DNA from 2 places in the Bradyrhizobium sp. 159 genome. Region 2 is predicted to be linked to the other one. Evidence: riboswitches for the same ligand, from Rfam matches in the RefSeq annotation. Region 2 holds a riboswitch; the other holds the start of a gene.

Region 1 (5,339 bases), on a different contig from region 2:
CAATGCCGCAGCACTCTCAGGGAGAACCGCATGCCTTACGCCGTGACGAAGGATGATTGCCGTCTGTATTTCGAGGAAGCCGGCGCCGGCACGCCGATGATCTTCCTGCACGAGTTCGCGGCCGACTACACCAATTGGGAGCCGCAGATGCGCTACTTCTCGCGCGGCCATCGCTGCATCACTTACTCTGCGCGCGGCTACACGCCGTCCGACGTGCCCGATGGCGAGGCCTACACCTACACGCATTTCTACACCGACGCGCTCGCGGTGCTCGATCACCTCGGGATCGAGCGCGCGCATCTCGTCGGCCTGTCGATGGGGGCCTACTCCTCGCTTCAGATCGGGCTCAATGCGCCACAGCGCGCATTTTCGATGACGCTGGCCGGCGTCGGCTCGGGCTCCGAGATCGATAATCTCGACGCCTGGCGCAGGCAGTGCCGCGCCAATGCCGAGCAGTTCGAGGCGCTCGGCTCCGCGGAAGTCGCAAAGGTCACGCGCGAGGCGCCGAGCCGGATTCCCTTCCTGGTGAAGGACCCGCGCGGCCATACCGATTTCTACGCTGCCCTTGCTCGCCACGATGCCAAGGGATCGGCGCGCACGATGCGCGGCTTCCAGGGCGGCCGTCCCTCGATCTATACTATGACGGATGCGATCAGAGGCGTTGCAACGCCGGCGCTGATCATCTGTGGCGACGAGGACGATCCGTGCGTCGGACCGAGCCTGTTCCTGAAGAAGCATCTTCCGGCCGCAGGGCTCGCGATGTTTCCGAAGTCGGGCCACGTCCTCAACCTCGAAGAGCCCGCGCTATTCAACGAGAGCGTGGAGCGGTTCGTCACGCTGGTGGAAGCGGGCCGCTGGCCGGTGCGCGATCCGAGGTCGGTGGCAGCGCATTAGCGTATTGACGAAAGCCAATGCGGGCGCGCTGTCATCCCCCGCGAAGGCGGAGAATCCAGTACGCCGCGGCCTATCGTTTAATTACTCCCGTCTCGGCGCACCGGATCGCCCCGGTCCCGGCTCCGCCAAGGCTACGCCGAGGCCCACAGGAGTGCTCGGCCCGCCGAAGCCTTGGCGAAGGCGGCAAGCCGGGCGATGACAGTTGAGCGCGTTGATGGGGCTCGCCCAAATCTCGAATGACGAGAAACTATTTGCCCCCGCCCCTGCTCAGCAGAAACACGCCCTGCTCGCCGAACATGTTCCACACCCACCATGGCAGGTTCAGCGGCACCGGGCGGCCGTAGAGGTCGAGCGCGACCGAGCGCTCCATCTTGACGTTGATCTGGTCGCAGAGCTCGACAAAATCCTTGATGGTGCAGAAGTGGATGTTGGCGGTGTCGTACCAGGTTGCCGGCAGATTCTCCGTACGCGGCATGTGACCGCCGATCAGGAGCTGGAGCCGCATCTTCCAGAAGCCGAAATTCGGAAACGACACGATGGCGCGGCGGCCGATGCGCAGCAGGTTCTCCAGCACCACCCGCGGCTGCCGCGTCGCCTGCAGCGTCTGCGACAGGATCACGTAATCGAAGGCGTCGTCGGGATAGTTGACGAGGTCGGTATCGGCATCGCCCTGCACCACCGCGAGCCCCTTGGCGACGCAGCGGTTGACGCCCTCGCGCGACAGCTCGATGCCGCGGCCGTCGATCCCACGCGTTTCCAGCAGCTGGAGCAGATCGCCCTCGCCGCAGCCGACGTCGAGCACCTTCGAGCCCGGCTTGACCATCTCGGCAACGAGCAGATGATCGGCGCGAAACTGACCGGACGGCCCCGTCGCAACGCCGTTCAGCGGCAGCACCTCCTGTACCGACATCTTAGCCACCTTTGCCGTTGAGACCGCGGGCCTTGCCCGCGGATTGCAGGAAGGCCCGCGAGATGTCGAAGAATTCGGGGACGTCGAGCAGGAAGGCGTCGTGGCCGCGATCGGTCTCGATTTCGGCGAACGACACCCGAGCGCTTGATGCATTCAGCGCGTGCACCAGCGCGCGCGATTCCGATGTCGGGAACAGCCAGTCGCTGGTGAAGGAGACCACGCAGAAGCGGGTCTTGATGCCCACGAACGCCTTTGCCAGCACGCCACCATGATCGGCGGCGATGTCGAAATAATCCATCGCGCGCGTCAGATAGAGATAGGAATTGGCATCGAAGCGCTCGACGAAGGACGAGCCCTGATAGCGCAAATAGGACTCGACCTGAAAGTCGGCGTCGAACGAAAAGGTCGGCAGCTCACGGTCCTGCATGCGGCGGCCGAATTTCCGGTGCAGCGCAGCGTCTGAGAGATAGGTGATGTGCGCCGCCATCCGTGCCACCGCGAGGCCGCGATGCGGGTGGATACCATGGTCGGCATAGCCGCCATTGCGCCAATCGGGATCGGCCATCACGGCCTGGCGGCCGAGCTCGTGGAAGGCGATGTTCTGCGCCGAGTGCCGCGTCGAGCACGCGATCGCCAGCGCGGAGTACACGCGGGCAGGATAGGCCGCGGTCCATTGCAGCACCTGCATGCCTCCCATCGAGCCGCCCACCACCGCGAACAGCGTGTCGATGCCGAGCCGGTCGATCAGCATCGCCTGCGCGCGTACCATGTCGGGAATGGTGATGACGGGGAAATCGAGACCCCAGACCTTGCCCGTCGCGGGATTGATCGAAGCCGGCCCGGTCGAGCCCATGCAGCCGCCGATCACGTTGGAGCAGATGATGAAGTAGTGTTGAGGATCAAGCGGACGGCCGGGGCCGACCAGCGTCTCCCACCAGCCGGGCTTGCCGGTGACCGGATGCACGTTGGCGACATGCTGGTCGCCGGTCAGCGCATGGCAAACCAGAATGGCGTTGGAGCGATCGGCGTTCAGCTCGCCATAGGTCTGGTAGGCGATCTGGAACGGGGAGAGATCGATGCCGCAATCGAGCCGCAGCGGCTGATCGGCGCCGAAATGCATAACCTGCGAACTCGGATGATCTACCTCGTGCGATCGATCGTCGGCGCTGATCGCGGGACTCGGAATCGACTTGACGCTACCCATCTGAGCATCGACCTCGTTTGCGATCAGACTTACGACCGCAGTGACATCAGGCCATGAAAAACCCGGCCTGAACGATAGGTTCGGCCGGGATCGGAAGCGTCCCCGGCCTGTTTAGCGAGTTTTTTAACGTGGCTGCAAGCCGGCCGGCTCAAATGACCACGGAACAGGCAAAAACTTACTGTCTGGAGCGGTCTTCGTCAAGCCGCGGTCCGGATTAACCCAATTCGTCCCTGATACGTCGCCTGAAAAGGCCCAGCTTCTCCTCGCATTTCTCTTTGCTTTCGCGGCCTATCCTGCCTAATCAGGACATCGACCGCAGCGGTGACGGCACTGACCGATCCGCATTGGAACGCCTCTGAACAGCCGTTGTCAGTCATGTCCCAACGTCCGCCCGCGCCGCCATCGCTTCAGGAATTGCGCAAGGAGATCGACGCGATCGACGAGGGCATGCATCGCCTCCTGATGCAGCGCGGCGACATCATCCACCGCCTGATCCAGGTGAAGCAGACCCAAGAGGTCGGCTCCGCATTCCGGCCGGCGCGCGAGGCCGCCATGATGCGCGACCTCGTCCAGCGTCATCGCGGCATCCTGCCGCTCGACACGGTCGAGAGCATCTGGCGCGTCATCATCTCGACCTTCACCTATGTGCAGGCGCCGTTCTCCGTGCATGCCGACATCTCGGTGAGCGAGCCGGCGATGCGCGATTCCGCGCGCTTCCACTTCGGCTTCACCGTGCCCTACGTCGCGCATTTCAGCGCGCAGGCCGCAGTCGAGGCGGTGGCGAAATCCAAGGGCGACCTGGCGCTGGTCTCGGCGACCTCGAGCCGCACGCCGTGGTGGCTGGAGCTGGAAGCCGACGGCGCGCCCAAGATCATCGCGCGGATGCCGTTCGTCGAGCGCGCCGACCATCCGGCTGCACTGCCGGTGTTCGCGATCTCGCGCGTCGCCGACAGCGCGCTGGTGACTGAGGTCGAGACCTTCAGCGTGCGCGTCTCCGGCTGGAACGCCGAGGTCGCGCGCGCCCTGTCGCCGCTTGCCGAAATCGTGGCGGTGCCCGATACTGCCTTCGACGGCGCCGCCCTGCTGGTTTCGGTCACGAGCGCGACCAGCATCGACAAGATCAGGGCTGCCCTGATCGAGGCAGGGGCCTCGGTGCGCTCCACGGCCCTCGTCGGCAGCCACGCAACGCGCTATACGGTGCCCCCGACAGGGCCGAAATCGTAAGTCGCGAGCCGTCCCGCCAATCCGGAGTTGAAGATGTCCCGCCCCGTGCCGAATCCCGGCATTCTCGATATTGCGCCCTACACGCCCGGCAAGAGCCCGGTGCCGGAGCCGGGCCGCAAGGTGTTCAAGCTCTCGGCCAACGAGACGCCGTTCGGGCCCTCGCCGAAGGCGATCGAGGCGTTCAAGCGAGTGGCGGATCATCTGGAGGATTATCCGGAAGGCACCTCGCGCGTGCTGCGCGAAGCGATCGGCCGCAGCTTCGGTCTCGACCCCAACCGCATCATCTGCGGCGCCGGCTCCGATGAGATCCTCAATCTGCTCGCGCACACTTATCTCAGCCAGGGCGACGAGGCGATCTCGACCACCCACGGCTTCCTGGTCTACCCGATCGCGACGATGGCGAACGGGGCCAAGAACGTGGTGGCGCCCGAAACCAACTTCACCGCCGACGTCGACGCCATCCTCAACGCCGTGACACCGCGGACAAAGCTGGTCTGGCTCGCCAATCCCAACAACCCGACCGGCACCTATCTGCCGTTCGACGAGGTCAAGCGCCTGCGCGCCGGACTGCCGTCGCAGGTGCTGCTGGTGCTGGACGCCGCCTATTGCGACTACGTCTCGCGCAACGATTACGAGATGGGAATCGAGCTCGTCGCCACCACCGAGAACACGGTGGTGACGCACACCTTCTCCAAGATCCACGGACTTGCGGCGCTGCGCATCGGCTGGATGTTCGGCCCCGAGCACATCATCGACGCAGTCAACCGCATCCGCGGTCCCTTCAACGTGTCGACGCCGGCGATGTATGCCGCGGTCGCCGCGATCGAGGACACCGCGCACCAGGCGATGTCGAAGCAGTTCACCGAGACCTGGCGCAACCGGCTGACCGAGGAGATCGGCAAGCTCGGGCTGAAGGTGACGCCGAGCGTCGCCAATTTCGTGCTGATCCACTTCCCGACCGACAAGGGCCAGACCGCGGATGATGCCGACGCCTTCCTCACCAAGCGGGGCCTGGTGTTGCGCGCGCTGAAGAATTACGGCCTGCCGCATGCGCTGCGCATGACCATCGGCACCGAGGAGGCCAACCGCCTCGTGGTTGAGGCCTTG
Region 2 (5,339 bases):
TATCGCCGCAGAGTACTGGATGCCCCGGCCAAGCCGGGGCATGACAGCGGAGCGTGGGGCTAACACTACACCCGGAAATGCTTGCTCAGTTTCAGCCCCTGCGCCTGGTAGTTCGAGCCGATGCGCTGGCCGTACATCGCATCGGGACGCGCCAGCATCTTCTCGTAGACGAGGCGGCCGACGATCTGGCCATGCTCGAGGATGAAGGGCACCTCGCGCGAGCGCACCTCCAGCACGGCGCGCGCGCCTTGCCCGCCGGCACCGGCATAGCCGAAGCCGGGATCGAAGAAACCGGCATAATGCACGCGGAATTCGCCGACCAAGGGATCGAAGGGCACCATCTCCGCGGCGTAATCGGGCGGGACCTGCACGGCCTCTTTCGAGGCCAGGATGTAGAACTCGCCGGGATCGAGGATCAGGCTGCCGTCGGGACGGGCCGACATCGGCTCCCAAAAATCTTCCACCGCATAGCCCGAGCGGCGGTCGACGTCGACGACGCCGGTGTGGCGCTTGGCGCGGTAACCGACGAAGCCGTTGGCCTTCTCGCCGGAGAGGTCAACCGAGACAGCGACGCCGCCGGACAGATCTGCATCGTCGATGTCGACGAGGCGCTCGGTCGCATGCAAGCCATCGAGCTCGTCGGCATTGAGGATGGCGTCACCGGTGCGGAAGCGTACCTGGGACAGGCGCGAGCCCTCGCGCACCAGCACCGGAAACGTCTTCGGGCTGATCTCGGCATAGAGCGGGCCGTGATAACCGGCGCCGATCATGTCGAAGCGGCGGGTCCCGTCGGCGATCACGCGGGTGAAGACGTCGAGCCGGCCGGTCGAGCTCTTGGGATTCGCGGCCGCGACGATCTCCGGCGGCAGCGCGAGGCTCTCCAGCAGCGGCACGATGTAGACGCAGTTGGTCTCGAGCACCGCGCCGTCGGCAAGGCTGAACTCGTGCAGCTTCAATTCGTCGATGCGCTCGGCGACGGTGGCGCCGGGACCGGGCAGGAAGCTGGCGCGGACGCGATAGGCGATGTCGCCGAGGCGCAGATCGAGGCTCGCCGGCTGGATTTGGCTTTCGACGAAGTCGTAGGCGGGCAGGATCAGCCCCGCCTCTGCCATCGCCGCAATCATGCGGTCAGGCAGGATACCATTGGCGTCGGCAGCGACCGTGAACGTCAACCGGGGGTCCTCATCAAGGGGCAAACGCATCCCGAGATACGGGAAATACTAGCCTTTTACGGCTATCCGATGGACGCCTTGACGGAAAGGGCATTGCGGAATATGAGCATCACTTATCCCGTGGTGATTTGAGCCGGCCGGCTTGCAGCCACGTTAAATAAGTCGCTAAACAGGCCGGGGACCTCTGTGATCCCGGCCCGTGGAGATATCCAGGCCGGTTTTTTTGTGACCATTTTTTGCTCGAATGGTCATGTCGGAGGTCCTATGACGAAGTCGCCTGCCACTTACCGTCCCGAAACCCGCCTGGTCCATTCCGGCACCCTGCGCTCGCAATATGGCGAGACGTCGGAGGCGCTGTTCCTGACGCAAGGGTACGTCTACAACAGCGCCGAGGAGTGCGAGGCGCGGTTCAAGGGCGAGGACCCCGGCTTCATCTATTCGCGCTATTCCAATCCGACCATCGCGATGTTCGAGCGCCGCATGATCGAGCTCGAAGGCGCCGAAGCCGCTCGCTCGGCGGCCACCGGCATGGCCGCGGTGACGACTGCGATCCTGGCGCCCCTGAAGGCGGGCGATCATGTGGTGGCGTCGCGCGCGCTGTTCGGCTCGTGCCTCTATGTGGTGCAGGATCTGCTGCCGCGCTACGGTATCGAGACCACGCTGGTCGACGGCCTCGACCTCGACCAATGGCAGCGCGCTCTCAAGCCGAACACCAAGACGTTCTTCCTGGAGAGCCCGACCAATCCGACGTTAGATGTGCTCGACATTCCCTCGATCGCCGAGATCGCGCACAAGGGCGGCGCGCGACTGGTCGTCGACAACGTGTTCGCAACCCCGATCTGGCAGAGCCCGCTCGCGCTCGGGGCCGACGTCGTGGTCTATTCCGCGACCAAGCATATCGACGGCCAGGGCCGCTGTCTCGGTGGCATCATCCTGTCCTCGGAAGCCTTCATCGCCGAGCACATCCACAATTTCATGCGCCAGACCGGCCCGTCGATCTCGCCGTTCAACGCCTGGGTCCTGCTCAAGGGCCTGGAAACGCTGGGCGTGCGCGTGCGCGCGCAGACCGACACCGCAGCGCGCATTGCCGAGGTGCTGGCGAGCCATCCCAAGATCTCGCGGCTGGTCTATCCCGGCCGCGCCGATCATCCTCAGGCCGCGCTGGTGAAGAAGCAGATGCGTGGCGGCTCGACGCTGGTCGGCTTCGAGGTGAAGGGCGGCAAGCAGGCGGCGTTCCGCGTGCTCAATGAGTTGAAGCTGGCGAAGATCTCCAACAATCTCGGCGACGCCAAGAGCCTCGTCACGCATCCGGCCACTACGACGCATCAGCGTCTGAAGCCCGAAGACCGCGCCGCGCTCGGCATCAGCGAAGGCTTCATCCGCTTCTCCGCCGGGCTCGAGCATGCGGAAGATCTGATCGAGGATCTGACGGCGGCGCTGGAGAAGGCGTGATCTTCTTACCCTCCCCTGGAGGGGGAGGGTCGGCTCACATGGAGCGCAGCGAAATGTGAGACGGGGTGGGGTGACGGTCTTTCCGCATCCAACGCTGCCCGAGCGGAGAGATCACCCACCCCGCTCGCCTGTGCGCGATCGACCCTCCCCCTCCCAGGGGAGGGTGAAGCAACCTACATCGGCCGATACGTGCGCACATCCGCGGGCACGTTCACACCGAGCTTGATCTGGCCGACGGAGCGGATGATGTCATCGGCGAGGAGTTGGGCGAAGCATGCGTAGCCCCAATCGTTCATGTGCAGGCCGTCGGCGATAACGAAACTCTCGACCGGGATCGCCTGCTTCTCGTGCCAGTCGCGCATCACCTCGAAGCGCGGGAAGATGCCAACGTGACGGAGCTCGGCGACGTTGCCGAGCAGCTTCACCATCTTGCCGGCGCTCTCGGCGCGCTGGTTGACCGCCGGCGAATATTGCGGATCGACCAGCACGATGTCGGCGCCACCGGCGGCCTGGATGCGGCTGATGCCGTCCTCGACCAGTTTTGCGGTATCGGCGGGATCGAGATTGCGCAGCACGGCGTTGGTGCCGACCTGCCAGATCACGAGATCCGGATGCACGTCGATGACCTGCGTCTGGAGGCGCTTCATCATCTCGGGCGCATCCTCGCCACCGACGCCGGCATTGATGACGGTGATGTCAGCGGTCGGATAGTGCCGGCGCAGCTGTGCGGCGAGACGGTTCGGATAACTGAACTCCGGCGAGCTCGCACCGAATCCTGCGGTGGACGACGAGCCGAACGCGACGATGACGACGGGCTGGCCGGCGACGAGCTTGCTTGCGACACGCGGCAGCGAGCCCATCGCCTTCGAGCCGCCCTTCGGCGGCAGGCAGGGCACGCGGCTGAAGATGTCGCCGGCGGACTTTGCGACTTCCTTCACCTTGTCGATGGCGCGCGCCGTGACGCCGCGCTGCTCGGGGGACGTCGCGGCGACGGTGGTCTGGGAGGGCGGTGCGGCAGCGGAATCAGCCGGCTGCGCGGGCGTCGCCTGAGCGGCTTGCGTCTGCGCGCGCGGCTGCGAAGCGGGCATCAGCAGCAGCAGCGCCGCCGCCGCGGGCGCCAGCCATGACGTCAGGCAAAAAGGGCGGAGAGAACTCATTAACGCTAGACCTCAATTTTGCTGCTGGGCCGGCTCCAGATGGGCAGCATCAATCACGAACTGTGCCAACGCCCGGCCAAGGCAATCATGGACCTGTTTCGCCAGTTCAGGCCCGCGGGACGGGTTGAACAAGTCGAATTGGCCCTGATCATTCCATTGTCGCATGATCGCGAAACGGTCGAACAGCGGGACGTCGTGCTCCTGCGCCACCACACGCATATTATCGAGAAAAGGCTGCGCCGAGATCATGGTTTCGGTACGCGGACTGTACTGCAAATTCATCAAGACGACGTCAGCCCCTGCCTTTTGCAACGCGGTAACCCCTTCGGTTACCGCGCCGCGAAAATCGTCGGGATCGATGGATCGGATAGCATCCACGGTCCCGGTCTGCCAGATGACCAAAGTAGGCGTTTTTGCTTCCATCAGCTTAATGAAAGTGGACGCGGTCTCCCCTGCCGTTTTCTTGCTCTGTATTTCTACGGAGACGTGCACCACTTCGGACGCGGGCAGCTTCTCCTTGAGGATCGTCTCCATGCGTGCCGGATATGAGCTGCTCTCCGAGGATGGAATCGTGGTCGAGCGGCTTCCGATGACCAGAATCTCGAGCGGCTTGCCGGACTTGATGGCATCGGCGACCTTGGGAAGCTGGCTTTCGCTGGTAAGCAGATAGGACGGCAATTCGCAGGCCGGGGGCGCGGCCGAGGCAGCAGGCGCAGCATCGCCCGCGCGCGCCGTGGCCGCGGCGAGGCCACCGCATAGCAGGATCAGGCTCAGGAGAACCTTCGCCTTCATCAGCCCCCTCCCGCCAGATCGGCGTTGCCGACGGCGTTTTTGGTTTTCGCACCGCTCTTGTCAGCCACGCGCTTGTACCACGAAATCACCCACGCCACCCCCCACATGATCAGGATTCCGGAGAGACTAATCAACGCATGCATGGCTGCCCCGCCGGAAACTTCGGCCAGGATGAAATGGCCGGCGAAAGCCAGGAAGACGCCGAGACAGAAGATCTCGAGCGAATGCTGCCCGCATAGGATCAGCGGCCGCAGCCAGGGCGATTTCAGGCCCGGCCAGGTCCGCGGCAGGAAGCGCACGGTGAGCGCGGCCAGCGCCAGGAAATGTGTGAAGCGCAGCACGTCGAGATCGGTCTTGTCGATCGGATACATCCACTGCTCGATCCGCTTCGGCATGAAGTGGCCGAGCTGCGGCACGTACCAGGTCAGCGTCACGTAGAACGCCGCGGCGAGATAGGCGATCGAGATCCACATCGTCACGGGTGATGCCAGAATGCGCGACATGCGCCGCGCGCCTCCGAGCGCACACCATGCACCGAAGACGAAAAGCAATTGCCAGGCCAGCGGATTGAACGCCCAGAAGCCGTTCGGATAGGCCGAGAAGTAGAGGTCGTATTCCCACGTCACGGCGTAGAGCACGACCGAGAGGCCGAGCGTGACGTCGGGCTTCCACTTCATCGACCACAGGATCAACGGCAGCGCCAGCATCAGCACGATGTAGAGCGGCAGCACGTCCATGTTGACGGGCCGGAAGCGCAGCAGCAGCG

The links. A riboswitch is a leader RNA that binds a small molecule or an ion and turns the genes downstream of it on or off. The one in region 2 is predicted to bind S-adenosylmethionine.
Region 1: it holds a riboswitch for S-adenosylmethionine, as region 2 does, so the genes downstream of both, IVA96_RS13650 (homoserine O-acetyltransferase) here and IVA96_RS19010 (O-succinylhomoserine sulfhydrylase) in region 2, are expected to answer to the same signal.

What each region holds. Positions count from the first base shown of each region.
Region 1 covers NZ_JADPKE010000051.1:26,191-31,529, forward strand. The annotation lists gene IVA96_RS13640 (alpha/beta hydrolase) at 31-894, shown strand; gene metW (methionine biosynthesis protein MetW) at 1,142-1,804, opposite strand; gene IVA96_RS13650 (homoserine O-acetyltransferase) at 1,806-3,008, opposite strand; SAM riboswitch at 3,099-3,178, opposite strand; gene IVA96_RS13655 (chorismate mutase) at 3,384-4,232, shown strand; gene hisC (histidinol-phosphate transaminase) at 4,266-5,339, shown strand, end outside.
Region 2 covers NZ_JADPKE010000068.1:43,673-49,011, forward strand. The annotation lists gene IVA96_RS19005 (2'-deoxycytidine 5'-triphosphate deaminase) at 66-1,172, opposite strand; SAM riboswitch at 1,283-1,362, shown strand; gene IVA96_RS19010 (O-succinylhomoserine sulfhydrylase) at 1,437-2,624, shown strand; gene IVA96_RS19015 (SGNH/GDSL hydrolase family protein) at 2,798-3,781, opposite strand; gene IVA96_RS19020 (SGNH/GDSL hydrolase family protein) at 3,794-4,573, opposite strand; gene IVA96_RS19025 (OpgC domain-containing protein) at 4,573-5,339, opposite strand, start outside.